3 regions of the Planococcus sp. TJ-307 genome follow, and region 1 is predicted to be linked to each of the others. Evidence: predicted binding sites of a transcription regulator. Region 1 holds the regulator's gene; each other region holds the start of a gene.
What was found. Region 1 encodes LexA, which represses DNA repair genes until DNA is damaged. Its sites were predicted from a motif close to CGAACATATGTTCG; they were not measured.
Positions count from the first base shown of each region.

Region 2: a site for LexA is predicted at 4,817-4,830, ahead of AC4EHK_RS05265 (Y-family DNA polymerase). Genes of this name have one in related genera too.
Region 3: a site for LexA is predicted at 2,955-2,968, ahead of parE (DNA topoisomerase IV subunit B). Genes of this name have one in related genera too.

Region 1 is NZ_JBZDOJ010000002.1:71,209-77,923, reverse strand. Features, by position in the region: gene tkt (transketolase) at 79-2,082, opposite strand; gene AC4EHK_RS06550 (DUF896 domain-containing protein) at 2,169-2,402, opposite strand; gene AC4EHK_RS06545 (YneB family resolvase-like protein) at 2,461-3,114, opposite strand; gene yneA (cell division suppressor protein YneA) at 3,111-3,428, opposite strand; gene lexA (transcriptional repressor LexA) at 3,594-4,214, shown strand; gene AC4EHK_RS06530 (class I SAM-dependent methyltransferase) at 4,277-5,014, opposite strand; gene AC4EHK_RS06525 (hypothetical protein) at 5,113-5,307, opposite strand; gene AC4EHK_RS06520 (hypothetical protein) at 5,370-5,801, opposite strand; gene AC4EHK_RS06515 (hypothetical protein) at 5,951-6,139, opposite strand; gene AC4EHK_RS06510 (glycine zipper domain-containing protein) at 6,638-6,715, shown strand, end outside.
Region 2 is NZ_JBZDOJ010000001.1:1,088,650-1,095,364, forward strand. Features, by position in the region: gene AC4EHK_RS05240 (alpha/beta hydrolase) at 1-8, opposite strand, end outside; gene AC4EHK_RS05245 (phosphatidylglycerophosphatase A family protein) at 113-697, shown strand; gene AC4EHK_RS05250 (TAXI family TRAP transporter solute-binding subunit) at 819-1,799, shown strand; gene AC4EHK_RS05255 (DUF1850 domain-containing protein) at 1,800-2,399, shown strand; gene AC4EHK_RS05260 (TRAP transporter permease) at 2,389-4,422, shown strand; gene AC4EHK_RS05265 (Y-family DNA polymerase) at 4,853-6,109, shown strand; gene AC4EHK_RS05270 (YolD-like family protein) at 6,122-6,484, shown strand; tRNA gene AC4EHK_RS05275 (tRNA-Val) at 6,549-6,621, opposite strand.
Region 3 is NZ_JBZDOJ010000002.1:626,992-633,706, reverse strand. Features, by position in the region: gene acnA (aconitate hydratase AcnA) at 1-377, shown strand, start outside; gene AC4EHK_RS09485 (acyl-CoA thioesterase) at 668-1,108, shown strand; gene AC4EHK_RS09480 (hypothetical protein) at 1,092-1,400, shown strand; gene AC4EHK_RS09475 (HesB/YadR/YfhF family protein) at 1,416-1,706, opposite strand; gene plsY (glycerol-3-phosphate 1-O-acyltransferase PlsY) at 1,729-2,319, opposite strand; gene AC4EHK_RS09465 (CoA-binding protein) at 2,451-2,864, shown strand; gene parE (DNA topoisomerase IV subunit B) at 2,983-4,953, shown strand; gene parC (DNA topoisomerase IV subunit A) at 4,950-6,715, shown strand, end outside.

The DNA of each region.
Region 1 (6,715 bases):
CTTTCCTAAGTATAAATCCAGGTGTTTACGGCAAAAAGAACAAAAAAATGGAGGCATTAGCTGCCTCCATTCTCCCACTTAGTTTTCGTTGATCAAGTTTTTCACTTTGCTTGCTACGTTACCAGCTGTAAAGCCGAACTCTTCCATAATCCGTTCGCCCGGTGCACTTGCCCCGAAACGGTCGATGGCCAGAATGTCGCCTTCGTCGCCTGTGTAGCGGTCCCAGCCGAATGAAGTACCGACTTCAATAGCGAGACGCTTTTTAACTGTTTTCGGAATAACAGATTGCTTGTATTCTTTGTCTTGTTTTTCAAAACGGTCCCAAGATGGCATTGACACAACAGATACAGCAATGCCTTCTTCAGCCAATTGCTTCTGTGCTTCTACAGCCAAGCTCACTTCAGATCCAGTTGCCAGCAATAGCGCTTGTGGATTTTCAACAGGTGAAACGACGTATGCCCCTTTTTCAACACCGGCTTCAGCCAGTTTTGCGCTGTTTTCTAGAATTGGCAAGTCTTGACGTGAAAGTACCAATAAAGTTGGTGTAGTTTTAGCTGTTAACGCCAAACGCCACGCTGCTTTTGTTTCATTGGCATCTGCAGGACGGACAACGCTCAAGTTCGGCATTGCACGAAGAGAAGCCAATTGTTCGACCGGTTCATGCGTTGGGCCATCTTCCCCTACGGCTACACTGTCATGCGTGAAGACATACGTTACAGGAAGACCCATCAATGCAGCTAAGCGAATTGCCGGACGTACATAGTCGCTGAAGACGAAGAACGTTCCGCCAAAGACATGCAAACCGCCATGCAAAGCCATACCGTTCATCGCAGCGCCCATCGCGAATTCACGAACGCCGAACCAAATGTTGCGGCCTTCAGGATGCTCCGCGTCAAAGTCACCAGCGCCTTTGATGTTGGTTTTGTTAGATCCTGCCAAATCAGCGCTGCCGCCAAAGAAGGATGGAACCGTTTTCGCAATCGCGTTGATCATCTCACCTGAAGACGAGCGCGTTGCTTGTTTTTGGCCAAACTCGTATGTTGGGAATTCAGCATCAAAGTTTTCTGGAAGGTCGCCGCGAATTGCTTTTTGCAATTGCTCAGCCAATTCTGGATGTGCCGATTGGTATTGTTCGTAAAGTTTGTTCCACTCAGATTCAGCTTTAGCGCCTAGTTCTTCGGTTGCTTTTTCGAACGTTGTGTAAACTTCATCAGGCACGTGGAAATCTTTGTCGAACGTCCACTCATAGTATTCTTTAACCAATTTCATTTCATCTTCGCCAAGCGGTGCACCGTGAGCATCAGCTTTACCGGATTTGTTTGGAGCGCCATAGCCGATAACCGTTTTTACTTCGATCAACGTTGGCTTATCCGATGAATTTTTAGCTTGTGCAATTTTTTCAGACAAATCGTCTAGTTCATTGCCGTCATCTACGCGCAAGTAGTTCCAGCCGTAAGATTCAAAACGCTTTTGCACATTTTCAGAGAAACTTTTGCCAAGCGGTCCGTCTAAAGAGATATCATTGCTGTCGTATAGGACGACTAATTTATTTAATTTCAAGTGGCCTGCAAGAGAAATGGCTTCTCCGGCAACGCCTTCCATTAAATCGCCATCTCCGCATAATGAAAACGTGTGGTGATCAACGATATTCAAACCTTCTTTATTGTATGTAGCCGCTAAATGGCGCTCAGCCATAGCCATGCCGACTGCCATGCCAATTCCTTGTCCTAATGGCCCTGTTGTTGCTTCAACGCCAGTCGTGTGGCCATATTCTGGATGTCCCGGTGTTTTTGAATCCCATTGACGGAAATTCTGGATTTCTTCCATTTCTAAACCATAGCCGCTCAAGTGAAGCAAGCTGTATAAAAGCATTGAACCGTGTCCTGCCGACAACACAAAACGGTCGCGGTTAAACCAATCTGGATTTTTTGGATTGTGGTTCATGTGTTTAGTCCATAATGTATACGCCATTGGAGCAGCGCCCATTGGCAATCCTGGATGGCCAGAATTTGCTTTTTCGATAGCATCGATGGAAAGTGTACGAATTGTAGTCACTGCAAGTTGATCTGCGTGGGTTGACATAGTAACATCCTCTCTCAAAAAAAATATTATTCCTTATTAGTTTAGTCAACAATAGAAAAGAATACAATGAAAAAGAGAATAAGTAGTTAATTCAAATACTTATTCTCTCGAAGATTTTTGACCTTTTCCGGAGTTACATCGTTTCCGTTCGGATCAATCACTTTTACATTTTCAATTGTGCCGCGCATTGTTTTGCGGAAAGTCTGCAAGTATTCCTCACGCAGCGCGGATTGCTCTTTTGCTTCTTCTTGCGATAATCCAGCAGTTTTTGACTTCCGTGACAGCTGGCTTATGCGACTTAATTTGTCTGGCGATAACATAGACATCCACCTTTCTTCTGTACATATGGTACAAAAAAAGTCAGGTTTCTGCAACGTTTTAGTCTTTCATCAGCTGTTCGTACTCTTTATAGCGGCGATGGACGGTTGCTTTGCTCGCCTGATAGCCAAAGCCTTGAAGCGTTACTGCGATTTCGCTGAATGTCAGGCCATTGGTCTTCAAGCTGACTATTTGGTCAATCGGCAAATCCAGGCGCTCCCGTCCATCCGGATTGCCTTTGCCTTTTAGATTTTTTTCCGGTTGATAGCCATTTTCCACAGCGCGCTTCATGCCCCGCTTAATTTTGGCATTATGTATTTTGCGCTGGTATTCTTCGACGATCGCCAGAATTTCGAGAACCATATCGTCCATGTCATTTAATGCGATGGGTCCCCGGTCTGATAGCGTGTAAACTTCCACACCGTATTTCTTCATCACATGCAGCAGCGCAATGCGGGCATGGCCCCGCCCTAAACGTGTTTCGTCTTGGACGAATACCGCGTCGACTTGCTCGGTTTTGATCGAATTCAGCATCTCGAGCAGCCCTTCACGGTCCATTTCATAGCCGCTGTGCTGATCGGTAAACACAGCATCCACTTGATGGCCTTGTTCAAATGCAAATTTCATCAGTTCCTCTTCCTGTCTCTCAAGTGAAGATTCCTGAGTATCTTTGGTCGTGCTGACACGGCAATAAATTAATGCATTTTTTTTCATTCAGTATCACCTGCAAATTTAGTGGTCTCATCAGGAGCAAATTTTAATTGATCGCTGGGAATTTTAAGAGATTGCCCTGCAATAATTTTAGAAGTAGAAAGATTGTTTTCTTTCATAATCTCTTCTATCCATTCGTGATGGGGGGTTGTGCCGCTGAACGATTCAGCTAAAGTCCAAAGTGTGTCGCCTTCTTCTATTTCAACTTGGCTCATTTGCGCACTATTAGTATTATGGGACAGAATTGCGTACAAAGTAAATGCCACAATTAAAGCAAAAAACGCGATTAAGTAAAAGTTTTGTCGAATGATTGTCAAATTGATCGCCTCCTGAGAATGTATGTTCGGAATGTATGTTCTCATAATAAGGCGAACAGGTGTTGTTGTCAAGAATTAAATTCGAACCTATGTTTGCATTTCACAGCCCGAGTTGGTATACTATTGGTAGAAATTAAGTAGAATTACTCAAATGAGGTGAAACTGTTGAAAAAAGTATCCAAGCGCCAAGAAGATATTCTGACATTCATAAAAGAAGAAGTTCGCTTAAAAGGCTACCCACCGTCCGTACGTGAAATTGGCGAAGCAGTCGGTTTGGCATCCAGTTCGACCGTACACGGCCACTTGGCACGGCTTGAAAGCAAAGGCTTGATTCGCCGCGACCCAACAAAACCAAGAGCAATTGAAGTAATCAGCACTGACGAAGCGCTTATTGATAAAAGTCCAGTTTTGCATGTGCCGTTAATCGGTAAAGTAACCGCTGGTATTCCCATCACAGCTATTGAAAATGTGGAAGAATTCTTCCCACTGCCCCAGAGCTATGGTACAGAAGATGATCATATCTTCATGCTGGAAATTATGGGTGAAAGTATGATTGAAGCCGGCATTTTAAACGGCGACTATGTCATTGTTAAACAGCAGCAAACAGCTAATAACGGCGACATCGTTGTAGCGATGACGGCTGAAGACGAAGCAACAGTCAAACGTTTCTTCCGCGAAGAAAGCTATTTCCGTCTGCAGCCTGAAAACTCATCGATGGATCCTATCATCGTTGACCAAGTTTCCATTCTTGGTAAAGTTGTCGGCGTCTACCGCCAGATTCACTAAAAAACACCGGGAGCAATCTTCCCGGTGTTTTTTTATTGTATTATTATTATGTAAACTTTTCCTTATTCGAGTTTCACGCAGCTGAAAGCCAAAATAACCGGAATTCTTTTTCTTCTATCAAACTCGCCAACATCCTCGAAATGCTGCCGCTTTGGCATGCCCTCTTGAAGTCCTGTAACGCTAAACCCTGCATTCGATAATGCTGTAAAATAACTTTCGATGGTTCGATGATGCTTGACCACCACTTTATCAATCCAAGGCTCTTGCCGTTCGCCTTCATTAAAATAATCATCCACTATCCAGTTGCTTCTTTTCTCTCCAGACTTTTTGCTGTCAAAAGCACTGGTTGTCAGCGGATGCTGGACGCTAAAGACAAAGGTTCCTTGCGGCTTTAACGTCTGGTAAATCTGTTTAAACAGCCGTTCCACATCCGGCAAATAGTGAATCGCTAAGCGTGAAGCCACAATATCGTAGCTCTCTTTTGGATAAGCGAAAGTTTCCATAGTAGCCAAGCTGATGCGCGCATTCAGCCCTGCTAGATTTTCTTTTGCCAGCCTCTCCATCGCCCGAGATCCTTCTACGCCGTGGTACTGATTTGCGCCCGCTTGAAGAAGCTCTTTGCCAAAAGTGGCGTCCCCGCAGCCTAAGTCCAGTATCCGTTTGTTTTGAAACTCGCCAAGAAGTTCATAAATCACCGGTTTTTCAATACTATTATTGGGGCTGTCAATCCGGTTTCTTCTTTGCAGGTAGTTTGCTAAAAAATCCTTTTCTTCGTATGCGCTTGACCCTTTGAAATTCATCTAATCCCTCCAGTTTCAAATTGCTTGCTTTGACATATGGGCACAAAAAAGATGCTGCATAAGCAGCACCCGCGTGCAGCTTATCGAGAAAAGTTCTTCTACAACTCGCTGACTTTTATATAATTAACCAAATTGATTGTAATGCGATAAATATTGCCTGTCTCCACATCAGAAATTTCATAAGTACCATTGGAAGGAATTTTACCCAGTGCCGATTCTTTGTCCACAGCCTGGACGTTATGAACAATGGTGTTTCCTTGATCAAAATTAAATTCTACTTGAAATGTTTTCATGCAATGGCCTCCTTAGAATTATTTACTTTGTCTCCGTGAATCAGTCTACCATATTCTATGTTTTATTGCTGTTTGTATAATTCCTGGTACATCAGCACTTTCAGCGCCAGCATTTCTTCTTCATTAAGATCTTCTTCCAATTGCTGAATCACTTGTTCTGCAGACATTGTGCCGTCCTCAATCCCTGACTTCATCTTGGCCAAGTCGGTAATGCCCACTTTTTTAATGACGGTGCCCGCTGCATCATCGCTTGTTTCAAATGGCAAAGCTTCACTTTCTTGTTCAGCCGCCTGAGCCTCTTCAACGTACTCCATCATTTGCGGATCACTTTCAACGTACTCCACTATTTTTTCCATCTGGCCCGAGCTTCGCAGTTCCTCTGTCGCTTTTGCAACCAATCGGTCGGCTGAAAAATCCGGCCCCACTACATAAGCACCAATTCCCGCGAATGAAAAAAATATGAGGAAGATAAGAATTGTTTTCAAAAAACGCATAGCCGATCTTCCCTTCTTTTTACATTATTATAACAGTAGACGCTCAAAAGTGTATAAAGTTACCAAAAAAAAAAGGAAAACCCCGTTCCCATTTCTTTGCAGAACGGGAGCCGAGATCTTCTTTTTTGTTAAGCACATTCTTTAACTCATCATCGTTTCCGCTGCTCAGCAATCCACCAGTCGATGTGTTCCAAATTAAAAATCACAGTGTCCTGGAACGCTTTGCGGTGCGGAATCTTTCTCTTCGACATCAAATCTGTAATCTGCTCTGCAGCCAGCGGATAATTTACTGACTCCAAATACTCAATAAGACTTGGAAGTCCTTGGATTTTCCTCAATTTAATCCCCTCCCACAAAATCTTCCTTCGTTAAAAAGGAAAATTCAGTATGAGTTATTAAACATATTGGCTGCACTTAATTATAACCCGAAAAATTCTCCTGTAAACAAATTAAGCACTGAAATTTTTACTGAACTTTACAGATGTTTATCAACTTTATAATGGGAGCTGTTGCTGAAGATGCAGGTTTTGGGAGGTTGTGTGGGCTTTTATTAGCATATTTGGGGTTATAGTATTTCTCCAAATAAGAGTTTTCTTAATAAATTAGTTCTTTCAAGACTTATATTCATTTATGTAAAATATTGCGTATTCCAGTTACAACTTTTTGTTAACGAAACTTCTATCCTTTGTATCCGTACTAGTATTAACAAGTTTATATACGAGGAGGTAATTCTATGGGTGCTACAGTCATCCCTGCATTGTTAGTTATCTTTTTAGGCCTCTATGCTTTCACATCGAAAAATAAAAATCAGACTCAGAAATAAGGAGGCAATTTTTATGACGGATGATAAAGAACTCTCAGAGAACAAGAATAAAAGCAATAAGCGTGAAACAAATATAGGTGTTGGTATTGCC
Region 2 (6,715 bases), on a different contig from region 1:
GTCGTCATTTAGAGTCCTCCTTTAAGGGTTTGTAAGAAAATTGTACCATACTGAATGTCCAAGGTATAATGGGAAAGAACACCAACTTATTAAGGCGAAAGGGGTTTTTTACATGGACGGTGCAAGATTTCGAGTTCATTCAGACGACGTGACAAAAGCAACGCATGAAGCATTAGAACGCAGAGGCGTTACCAATGAAGACATAGCCAAAATTGTTTTGGATATGCAGCTGCCATTTAATGAAGGCCTTAAAATTGAACATTGCATGGAATCAGTTGAAAGTGTTTTGCGTAAGCGCGAAATGCAGCACGCCTTGTTGGTCGGCATCGAATTGGATGAATTGGCGGAGCAAGGGAAACTGTCGCGTCCGCTGCAACAGATTGTCGGATCGGATGAAGGGTTGTTTGGCGTTGATGAAATGATCGGCTTGGGTGCAGTTTTAACTTACGGCAGCATCGCCGTTACAACATTCGGGCATTTGGATAAAAACAAAACCGGAATCATCCACAAGCTCGATACAAAATACGGCGGTCAGGTTCACACATTCCTGGATGATTTGGTGGCAAGTATCGCTGCATGTGCATCAGCGCGCATCGCCCATAGGACCCGTGATCTCGAAGAGCAGGGAAAAACATTCGAAGATTTGGCCCCAGAAGATACAGCACCTGAAACCCATGTAGAGGGTGCTGAAACGTAAAGAGTTTTCTAAATGTTCCCGCTGTAAGCGGTTGTATTTTTGAAAGTCGTTGAAACTAGTAAGAAAGACATGCTATTATTAAATTGGAACATAAAACACGATAGAAAAGGGAGGTCACCTTATGTTAAACAAGAAATTTGGTTTATTTGCTGCAGTAACTCTTGCAGGATCTGTATTTTTAGCAGGTTGCGGAGATGACGCAGCTACAGAACCGGAAGGCGAAGGCGGCGGGGCAGCGGATCCTGAATTCCTAAGCATCCTGACAGGCGGCACAACAGGAACTTACTATCCACTGGGCGGCGCAATGGCCACAATCGTTGAAAACGAAACCGGTTTGGATACGACGGCTGAAGTTTCACAGGCATCTGCTGCGAACATGACGGCACTTGCTGATGGAGCGGCACAAATTGCATTTGTCCAAACGGATACAGCATTTTACGCTGCTGAAGGAACGAACATGTTCGAAGGCGAAGTCATCGATACGGTTTCGGCCATTGGTGCACTTTACCCAGAAACGATCCAATTGGTTACCACTGCAAGTTCTGGAATTGCTTCATACGAAGATTTGGCAGGCAAAAGCATCTCTGTTGGTGCCCCTGGATCCGGAACTTATATTAATGCGGAACAATTATTGGAAATTCATGGCATGACGATGGACGACATTGATGCGCAAAACCTTGACTTTGGTGAGTCTCAGGAAAGCTTGCAGTCAGGTCAAATTGACGCGGCATTCATCACTGCAGGAACTCCAACAGGCGCAGTTGAAAGTCTTGGAGCAACTTCAGACGTTGTCATTGTACCTGTAGAACAGGACAAAGCTGACGAACTGATTGAAAAATATCCATACTATGCGCATGATACTGTACCATCGGGCATATACGGATTGACTGAAGAAGTTCCAACCGTTTCTGTTTTGGCGATGCTGGTAGTTCAGAATGACCTTTCAGAAGATCTTGTCTATGACATTACGAAAGCGATCTACGAAAACACAGATCAAATTCAACATGCAAAAGCTGAATTTATCCAGGCTGAAACGGCTCTTGACGGAATCGGAATCGATGTTCATCCAGGAGCGCAAGCATATTTTGACGAAGTAAATTAATTGAATGAGCGATTAACTGACGGTAAAGCGCAAGCTCTGCCGTCAGTTATTTGTTTTCAGATGGAGGAGAAACATATGCGGAGACTCCGGATACAGCTTGTTCTTCCACTATTGATTGCCCCTATCTTAATCGGCTCCTTAATCGCATTCTTCCCTCTCCATAAGTATTATGTGTTTATCGATAATAAGACTGAAAAGACAGCAGCTTATGTACCGGTAGAAAGCCCATTTTTCCAAATCCAGTATACACATTCGATTCATCTGTCAGAAGTTATTGAGAGCTATAAAGTAGTGGAAAATAATGTTTTGATGATGACAGAACTCGAATACGAAGATTTCAACATTGGCATGCCTTCAAATGCAGGAGAAGGCGAGACCTTTGTCGAAAAAGACGGGAAATACTTTATTAAAAATATGACCAGGGAAATTCCTGAGTTTCGTCTGTTTGTGGGAGATGTTGATGCAGGGTTGTCTTTCATTACAAAGGGACATGAGATGGATTTGAAAAAAACGCTTGAAAGAGGTAAGTCTTATACTTTTAGGGTAGAGCGCTTATCCTTGTTTCAACTAAGAGAAGGAGTGAGAATTGATGAGCGATAAGTTGCCGCCAGAAGAACGCAACCAGCACAAGTTGCCGCCGGAAGATGAATCTTACATCTCAGCGGAAAAGCAAAAGGAAGTTTTACAAAAGTATGACCCTGAATCCAATACGCGGGATTTAAGTGGAATGATTAAGCACGTTGTCTTTTTCGGTTTATTGGCATTTTCCTTATTTCAACTTTATACCGCTATTTTTGGTCAGTACACTGCCTATATTCAGCGGTCGATTCACTTAGGCTTTGCCCTATCTTTAATTTTCATATTATTCCCTGCCAGAAAGCGCAAAGGGATTCGCCATAAAGTGGCGTGGTACGACTATATTCTAGCTTTGCTGTCAGTTGGCGTAGCTGCCTATTGGCCAATCATGTACGATGATCTGGTATTCCGTCTCGGACGGGTTACCGAATTGGATTTGATTGTCGGAATTTTAGCGATCCTGCTAACGCTTGAAGCGACGCGTCGGGCAGTGGGCATGCCGATTACGGTTATTGCCAGTCTGTTTTTAGTATATGCCTTTTTCGGTCCTTATTTCCCAGGCTTTTTACGTCACAGAGGCCAGGATTTGGATTCGATTGTTCAACTGATGTTCTACACTACCGATGGGATACTGGGAACGCCAATTGGCGTATCCGCAACTTTCATTTTTACCTTCCTACTATTCGGATCCTTCCTGGTGAAAACAGGAGTCGGGCAGTATTTTAATGACTTGGCCGTCTCACTGGCCGGGAATTTGACAGGAGGACCAGCAAAAGTAGCGATTTTCTCAAGCGCCCTGCAAGGGACTATTTCGGGAAGTTCGGTTGCCAATGTTGTAACATCGGGTTCGTATACGATTCCGATGATGAAAAAGCTTGGATATAAGAAAGAGTTTGCCGGTGGGGTAGAAGCCGCAGCATCAACAGGCGGACAGTTAATGCCGCCGATTATGGGTGCCGCAGCTTTCCTGATGGTTGAGTTTATCGGGGGAGTCACTTATTGGGAAATTGCAAAAGCAGCTACAATACCAGCTCTTTTGTATTTCACAGGTGTTTGGATTATGACTCATTTCGAAGCAAAACGGATTGGGTTGAAAGGTCTTTCACCAGAGGAAATGCCAGATCGGAAGGAAGTTTTGAAAAAGATTTATCTTCTGTTGCCGATTGTGGCGATTATTGTCTTCCTTTTAATCGGCATTCCGACTATGCAGGCAGCACTTTACGGAATCCTGTTGACGATTTTCGTCAGTGCTTTCAATAAAGAAACGCGTTTGAATTTCAAAGATATCATTATGGCGCTTGTTGACGGTGCTCGCACGGCTTTAGCTGTCGCAGCTGCAACGGCAGCAGCGGGGATTATCGTTGGGGTAGTTGTAAAGACCGGACTCGGATTGAGTTTGGCAAACGGATTGGTTTCAGCTTCAGGAGGAAATATCCTGTTAACGTTATTCTTCACAATGCTTGCAGCAATTGTTTTAGGTATGGGATCGCCAACGACTGCCAACTATGTCATCACCTCTACGATAGCGGCGCCAGCCATTATCACGCTATTGATGCTGGATGAGCCGGTTGGAGCAGCCGTGCCGCTTGTGGTCGCTTTGTCTGCCCACCTATTTGTTTTCTACTTCGGGATTATCGCAGACATTACACCACCTGTTGCGCTTGCAGCATTTGCAGCATCAGGCATCTCAGGCGGAGAGCCGATACGGACTGGATTTACTGCAGCCAAATTAGCAGCCGCCGCGTTTATTATTCCTTATATGTTCGTATTGTCTCCATCGCTCCTAATGATCGATACTACTTGGCCTGAATTGATTTGGGTATTGATTACAGCTCTAACAGGAATGGTTGCAATTGGAGCAGGGCTGATCGGGTATTGGTACCGGAAGCTTAACTGGTTCGAACGCATTATTACCTTTGCAACTGGATTGGCGTTGATTTATCCAGAAGGATTGTCTGATACAATTGGTGCCATTTCATTTGTCATCTTATTCGGACTTCAATGGATAGCACGCGATAAAAAACCTGCGAAAACAGCAGAAGCTTAGTAAAACACAAAACCGGTCGGGGCGTATGCTCCGGCCGGTTTTATTGTTTCATTATCTTTACCAGGAACAACGAAAAAAGTCATCACCCGAAGGCGATGACTTTTTCAAAGCAAACTTTGTTCCTAAAGCTTGCAGTGGGTTTGGCACCCAATGGTTCCTATTGATTTCGACAATCTCCTAAGAACGATCGATGCCAAATCTTTTACTTGGCTAATCATATAATGCCTCGGGCCAAATGTAAAGTAGTTAGAAAATTTGACGAATCGGCTGTTGTGTCCGCTTAACAAAAAGAACGATTGTTGGAAAACCTTTCTATAGGAATTCGCACTTGCTATATACCAAATTTATATTTTCGTAAAAGGGATTGTCGTCGTGATATTCGTGGTATAGAATAAGAACAAACGTTCCCTTTCGAGAGGTGGTAATTGTAATGGCTTTTGAATTGCCAGAACGTTATATATTTTGTATTGATATGTGCGGCTTTTATGCCAGCGTTTCCGCCGTTGAGCTGGGTTTGGATCCGCTCGAAGTCTGCCTCGCGGTAGTTGGAAATCAGGAGCGGAAAGGGAGTGTTGTTTTAGCGGCATCGCCGATGATGAAGGAGCGGTTTGGTGTGAAAACCGGCACCCGGCTTTTTGAAATTCCGGATCATCCCGATATTTTGCTGATCGAGCCAAAAATGAAACTGTACTTGCAAAAGTCCATGGCCATCACCGAATTGTTGGGGACTTATGTGCCGAAAGAATCGATTCATATCTACAGTGTAGACGAGAGTTTTATCGAGTTGACCGGAACTGAAAAGCTATGGGGTCCGCCGACCTCCACCATGCACCGCATCCAGCAGGAAATTCTGGATGATTTCAAATTGCCTTCTGCAGTTGGGGGAGGGCCAAATATGCTGATGGCCAAATTGGCACTGGATTTGGAAGCGAAAGAAAAAGGTTTCGCCTATTGGACTCACACGGACATTGCCATGAAGTTGTGGCCAGTAAGACCGTTGAGTAAAATGTGGGGAATTGGGCACCGGACAGAAAAAACCTTGAACAGTATGGGCATCTATTCTGTTGGCGATTTGGCGTGCACAGACGTTGCCCTCCTGGAAGAACAGTTTGGCATTATGGGAAACCAGCTCCATCAGCATGCCAATGGCATCGATTTATCAGATATGGGATCGCCTTTAATCGAAGGCCAGATCAGTTACGGGAAAGGACAAATTTTGTATCGGGATTACATAGAAGAAAAAGACATCATGACGATTATCCTGGAAATGTGCGAAGATGTCGCTATGCGAACGCGGCAAGCCCGCCGTGCAGGGCGAACCATCCATTTGAGCATGGTTTACAGCAAGACCGCTTTTGGCGGAGGATTTTCACGCTCACGCTCTATTGACGAAGCAACAAACGACACTTTAAAGATGTACCAGGTTTGCTTGCAGATTTTCAGGGAGAATTTTCAGTACAAACCCATTCGGCAGATTTCACTGGCGATTAGCAACCTAGAAGAAGAATCAACAATGCAGCTAAGCCTTTTCGATGAGAAAAAATTTGAAAACAGAAGCCTTGGAGAAGCGATGGACAGGATCCGAAAACGATATGGCTACTCGGCGATTTACCGGGGAATCTCGGGTACTGCGGCAGGAACGGCCATTGCAAGAACAAAATTGATTGGCGGACATAATAAAGAATAAGGAGGTGGCCCAATGAAGCGCAATAAATACTTGAAAACAGTAGGAGACATCAAAGACCGTGGGCGCATTAAGTGGACAGCGTTAATGTTGCCAGAGCATGTTGAGTTGATCCGGGCATGGTATGAAAAAGACGAATGGGTGCCAAAACCCGATCTAAATGAATTCGATCTGGAGTTGATACAGGAAGAAATGGACATTGCACTCAAACGCCAATGCAACGTCATTATCCACAGCTGGAAGGCCGGGGTGATCTATACAAACAGAGGGGTGATTAAAGGAATCGATGCGACAAGCCGGATGCTGATTTATGGAGATCAATTGGCGAACCACAGGCTGCCGATGGATGAAGTCATTTCAATTGTGATTGTTGATTAGAAACTGCCAAGTCTATCGCAAAAGAAAAACCGCACAGCCCAAAGGCTACGCGGTTGCTTTTATATGATTCCTACTGGGCTCGAACCAGCGACCTCTACCCTGTCAAGGTAGCGCTCTCCCAGCTGAGCTAAGGAATCGTGGTAAACGTTTATGTAATGACGCTTACAGTACTTCGACATTATTTAGTATATACGTTTGAGACGAGCACTACAATAGCTTTTTGAAAAAAGT
Region 3 (6,715 bases), 560 kb from region 1:
GTAAAGATTACGGCATGGGCTCTTCACGCGACTGGGCGGCTAAAGGGACATTCCTTCTTGGCATCAAAACAGTCATCGCTGAAAGCTATGAGCGTATTCACCGCTCAAACCTTGTGATGATGGGCGTTCTGCCATTGCAGTTCGTGAACGGCGAAAGTGCAGATTCACTTGGCTTGACTGGACACGAAACCATCAGCGTCAACTTGTCTGACGACGTGAAACCACGCGACGTCTTGACGGTTACAGCAACTGCTGAAGACGGTAAAGTGACTGAGTTTAAAGTATTGGCACGTTTCGATTCCGAAGTGGAAGTGGATTATTTCCGCCACGGAGGCATCCTGCAAATGGTGCTCCGCAACAAATTGCTGGAAGTATAAGAAAAGCGAAAGCGCCCAAAAGCAGAAGCTAACCTAAGAGCGCGACTTCCTGTCGCAACGGTTAGCTGACCCGCATCCTGCAGCCCCTCGACGGGTATAAGACACACTGGCGAAGTGGCGTTTCTTCAGCCACACAGTCAGGGTGGCTTATGACCCTAGAATCTGGGCGCTGGAGTCTGGACAATAAGTTTTAGCTGAAAGTTAAAAAGGCTGCCGGGAAATTTCCCGGCAGCCTTTTCTACTATATTAAGAAGAAATTTCTTGTATACTGGTAAAGAGGTGAAATGGACATGTACATCAGTGAAAAAGAAATTGAAATCCGTTACGCAGAAACCGATCAAATGGGTGTTGTTTATCATGCCAACTACATCATTTGGCTGGAAATCGGGCGCACCAAGCTGATTGAAGACTTAGGATTCACCTATGCGGGCATGGAAAAGGATGGTTACTTGTCACCTGTAACCGATATTTCCATTCAATATAAAGCCGTTCTTCGGTACGGGCAAAAAGCTTTTGTCCGGACTTGGGTGGAAGAGCATGGACGATTGCGGACCAAGTATGGCTATGAGGTTGTTCATGAAGACGGCACCATTGCCGCAACTGCGATTTCCGAACACGTTGTGGTCAAAAAAGATACATTCCGTCCGGTTTCCATCAAGAAAATTTACCCGGAATGGCATGACAAATACGAAGAAATCAAAAAGCAGGCACCCGATGGCGTTCGGAATTAAGCGAGACGAGCTGGAACGCTGGAAACAAGGAGTCACTGATGGCCAGATATCTTTTTTAACCCATTATTGGGTGGACGATCGATTTCCGGGATGCAGCACGGTCACAAAAGTGGGCTGCTGTGACCTCGACAAACTTGAAAGTTGGGGCAAGCAATACGGATTGCAACGCGAATGGATGGATTTGCGGGGGAATTATCCGCATTATGACTTGTTCGGTGATCGCCAGCAGTCGATTTTACAGCGTGAAGGACATTTAGAACAACTGAATAAATTACAAAATAAAAAAGCATGAATAGCTCATGCTTTTTTATTTTGCGTATGAATAATCAAGTTCGTGCAATTCATCGTTGACGCTGACTTGAAGATTATGCCCATCAAAATACCAGACGTCGCTTTGTTCAATAAAATAAGTGACTTGATCTTGTTGAACTTGGACAGCCATTTCATGCGGCTGATCTTTGGTTACGCCGAGTGAAAATCCCGGCTGAAGCTTGCTGGAGCCACCGTAGCGGACGAAAAAACGTACAGCTTCTCCGGGCGCCACTTCCATTTCTTTCTTAAACCAATTGAGTGCGTCGTCACTGATGGTGATCTTCATATCACACGTCCCTCCACTGGAATTACCAGTTGATTTTAGGCTCTGTTCCTGCGCGTATGCGTGCAATATTGGCACGGTGGCGGAAAATGATGAACAATGCCAAAATGTAGATGACAATCATAAACAGGTAGTCGCCGGTGAAAATTGCGTAAATGGTCGTATAAATGATCGCCACAATCGATAAGATGATTGATGATAACGATACCATTTTAGTGATCTTCAATGCAATCAACAGCACTATGACCGCCATGACAAATAATGGCCATTGGTAGCCGAGCAAGATGCCGCCAGAAGTGGCAACGGCTTTCCCGCCTTTGAATTTGGCAAAGACCGGATAAATGTGTCCGATCACTGCGATGACACCAAACACCAGTGGGTGGATATCTGTTGCCATGTAAAGTGGAATCAGTGTTGCAGCTGTTCCTTTAAGAATGTCTAGCAAAGTAACCGCAATCCCGGCTTTTTTGCCGAGCGTCCGAAAAGTATTGGTAGCACCAAGATTGCCACTGCCTTTTGTGCGGATATCGGTGTTGTAAAAAAGTTTCCCAACCCAAAGGGCAGACGGAATCGAGCCAAGCAGGTATGCGAGTAAAATGGGAAGCAGTATAGTCATCATGGACTCCTTTAAAACAAGCTTATTTTTGTAGTATCAGTTTACCATGACTGAAGTTCTTTAAACAATAGCTGCCGGATTATTCAACAGGCAGGACAAAATCGTGTATGATAGAATAAAAAGGACAGGTGATCCTCTTGAACAATCCAAGCCGCAAAGAAATTAAAAACATACTTGATCATGCAAAAACGATTGCTGTGATCGGCCTCAGCCCGAACCCAAGCCGCACTTCCTATATGGTATCCGAAGCGATGCAACGGGCCGGCTACCGCATCATTCCGGTCAATCCTCAGGCAGAAACTGTTTTGGGTGAAAAAAGTTATGGTTCTTTGAGCGACATTCCAGAAAAAGTGGATATCGTCAACGTCTTCAGACGCAGTGAGTTTTTAGAGGATATAGCCGATGAGTTCACAAAAATCGAATGTCCTGTATTTTGGACACAATTAAATGTAGTTGATGAAAACGTATTTAATCGGCTGACTGATGCTGGATATACAGTCATCATGGACCGTTGCATCAAAGTGGAACACGCCATCCTGAAATAAGGCATTATCGCTAAGGGCGCCCAGCGCTCTTTTTCTATGAAGTTTGACAGATGGCAAGGAAATAGAATACGATAAAGAGAGATTAATATGCGAACGAATGTTCGTTGGAGGGAATTAGATGGCTAAAATTCAAAATACGGCATACAACGAAGAAGCGATCCAAGTACTCGAAGGCTTAGATGCTGTCAGAAAACGGCCAGGGATGTATATCGGTTCAACGGATACACGCGGTCTTCATCATTTGGTGTATGAGATTGTCGACAACTCGGTCGATGAAGCGCTTGCAGGACACGGAGACAAAATCACGGTTACCATTCATGACGACAACAGCATCAGTGTCCGGGATTACGGACGCGGCATGCCTACAGGAATGCATCGCAGTGGAAAACCAACACCGGAAGTTATTTTAACGGTCTTGCATGCCGGCGGGAAATTCGGACAGGGCGGTTACAAAACAAGTGGAGGTCTTCACGGTGTCGGTGCGTCTGTTGTAAATGCACTGTCTAAATTTTTGGAAGTGACGATCTACCGCGATGGTAAGAAATACCGCCAACGCTTTGAAAATGGCGGCAAGCCGGTGACGACATTGGAAGAAATTGGTTCGACTAAAGAAACGGGCACCTTGCTGCACTTTTTGCCGGACGAATCCATTTTCTCCGTATCGAAATACAATTACGAAACCCTTTCAGAACGTCTGCGCGAATCGGCTTTTCTGTTGAAAGGACTGAAAATTGAGCTGTTTGACCAGCGTACGGAAACGAAAGATATTTTCCATTACGAAACGGGCATTGAAGCTTTTGTTGCTTACCTCAACGAGGAAAAAGATGTGCTGCACCCCGTAGCGTATATCGAAGGTCAGCAGGACGAAATGGAAATTGAGTTTTCATTCCAGTTTAACGACGGCTATTCTGAGACGATCCTGTCGTTTGTCAACAACGTCCGGACACGTGACGGCGGAACGCATGAAACTGGCGCTAAAGCTGCAATGACACGGGTGTTCAATGACTATGCGAGAAAAATCAACTTGCTGAAAGACAAAGACAAAAACCTGGAAGGCTCCGACATCCGTGAAGGGTTGGCGGCCATTGTGTCTGTCCGCATCCCGGAAGCGCTGCTGCAGTTTGAAGGGCAGACCAAAAGCAAATTGGGAACGAGTGAAGCACGAAGCATCGTGGACTCGGTCGTTTCCCAGAAATTAATGTACTTCCTGGAAGAAAATGCAGATCTCAGCGCGTCTCTTGTACGAAAAGCCATTCGGGCATCACAGGCTCGATTGGCGGCTCGAAAAGCCCGGGAAGATGCGCGAAATGGCAAAAAACGCAAAAAATCGGATGCGTTGCTGTCCGGCAAATTGACGCCTGCGCAATCACGCAACGCCTCGAAAAACGAATTGTATTTGGTAGAGGGAGATTCGGCCGGCGGTTCAGCAAAACAAGGACGCGACCGGACATTTCAGGCAATTCTTCCGCTGCGCGGGAAAGTCGTTAATACCGAAAAAGCGAAGCTTGAAGAAATCATGAAAAATGAAGAGATTTCCACTATCATCCATGCCATTGGCGGCGGTGTGTCATCTGATTTTTCGATTGACGACATCGCCTACAACAAAATCATTATCATGACGGATGCGGATACGGACGGTGCACACATTCAAGTGCTGCTATTAACGTTCTTTTTCCGTTACATGAAGCCTTTGATTGAGGCCGGCAAAGTGTTTATTGCGCTGCCGCCGCTGTACAAAGTATCTAAAGGCGTTGGCAAAAAAGAAGTGATCGATTATGCATGGACCGAAGCGGATTTGGATGAGTCCATCAAAAAAGTCGGCAAAGGCTACACCTTGCAACGCTACAAAGGGTTAGGTGAGATGAACGCTGACCAGTTATGGGAAACGACCATGAACCCGGAAACCCGTACGCTGATTCGTGTAACCATTGAAGACAGTGCGCGCGCAGAACGCGGCATCACGACCTTGATGGGCGATAAAGTGGAACCGAGACGCCGCTGGATAGAAAATAATGTCGATTTTGGACTGGAAGATGACAGCAACATTCTAGAAAATGATTTGATTCACGCTGAGGAGGAACTTGTATGACACAAACCGAAAAATATCAAGATTTGCCGCTGGAAGAAGTCATCGGCGATCGGTTTGGCCGTTACAGCAAATACATTATCCAAGACCGGGCGTTGCCGGATGCCCGTGATGGATTAAAGCCTGTTCAGCGCCGAATTTTATATGCGATGTACCACGAAGGCAATACCAACGATAAAGCATTCCGGAAGTCTGCCAAAACGGTTGGTAACGTTATTGGCAACTACCATCCGCACGGAGACAGTTCCGTTTATGAAGCGATGGTTCGTTTGAGCCAAGACTGGAAAATCCGCCACATGCTCGTTGAAATGCACGGCAATAACGGTTCGATGGACGGGGATTCGCCAGCTGCCATGCGTTACACCGAAGCCCGTTTGTCCGCTATTTCTTCCGAATTGCTGCGCGATATCGACAAGCGTACCGTGGATTTTATTCCAAACTTTGACGATTCAGATATGGAACCGACCGTTTTGCCTGCCCGATTCCCGAACCTGTTAGTCAACGGTTCAACAGGCATTTCTGCCGGTTACGCGACTGACATTCCGCCGCATGCGCTTCATGAAGTACTGGATGCAGTATTGATGCGCATGGACAATCCGCAAGTAACTGTTGCCGAACTGATGACCGTCATTAAAGGCCCAGATTTTCCAACAGGCGGCATTATCCAAGGGGTGGATGGAATCCGCAAAGCGTACGAAACCGGAAAAGGCAAGATCATTGTCCGTTCAAAAGCTCAAATTGAACCGTTAAAAGGCGGAAAAGAACAAATTGTCATCACGGAAATCCCGTTTGAAGTCAATAAAGCCAATATGATCAAGAAAATCGATGACCACCGATTTGACCGCAAGCTTGAGGGCATCTCTGAAGTACGGGATGAATCGGATCGAAGCGGATTGCGCATCGTCATCGAACTGAAAAAAGATGTACAGGCAATGGGAATTTTAAGCTATCTCTACAAAAATACCGATCTGCAAGTCAGCTACAACTTCAACATGGTGGCTATCTACAAGCGCCGCCCAACAATGATGACCTTGCAAACCATGCTGGATGCATACATTGAACATCAAAAAGAAGTCATCACCAAACGCTCGGAATTTGATCTTCAAAAAGCGAGCGACCGCATGCACATTGTGGAAGGTTTGATGAAGGCCTTGTCGATTTTGGACAAAGTAATCAAAACGATCCGCTCTTCAAAAGACAAACGCGATGCGAAGAACAATTTGATATCGTCGTTTGATTTCTCAGAAGCCCAATCGGAAGCGATTGTTTCGCTGCAACTTTACCGATTGACGAATACTGACATTACCGATTTGCAAAAAGAAGAAAGCGATTTGAAAAAATTGATCGCTGAACTGACGGGCATTCTAACCAGTCCAACTAAGTTAAAAAACGTCATCAAGAAAGAATTGGCAAGCATCCGTAAGCAATTTGCTGAACCGCGCCGTTCGGTCATTGAAGACAAGATTGAAGAAATCACCATCACACGCGAAATCATGATTCCGAGTGAAGAAGTCGTGGTGACGGTAACAAAAGAAGGCTATGTCAAGCGGACCAGTACACGTTCACATGCCGCTTCAAACGGCAAAGACTTTGCGATGAAAGAATCGGATTACCTGTTGTTCGAAGACAACTTGAACACGCAGCACACCATTCTGATTTTCACCACTGCCGGAAACTTTGTATTCCAGCCGATCAACGAGCTGCCGGATATCAAATGGAAAGACTTAGGCCAGCATTTATCAAGCATCGTGCAATTAGATGCCAA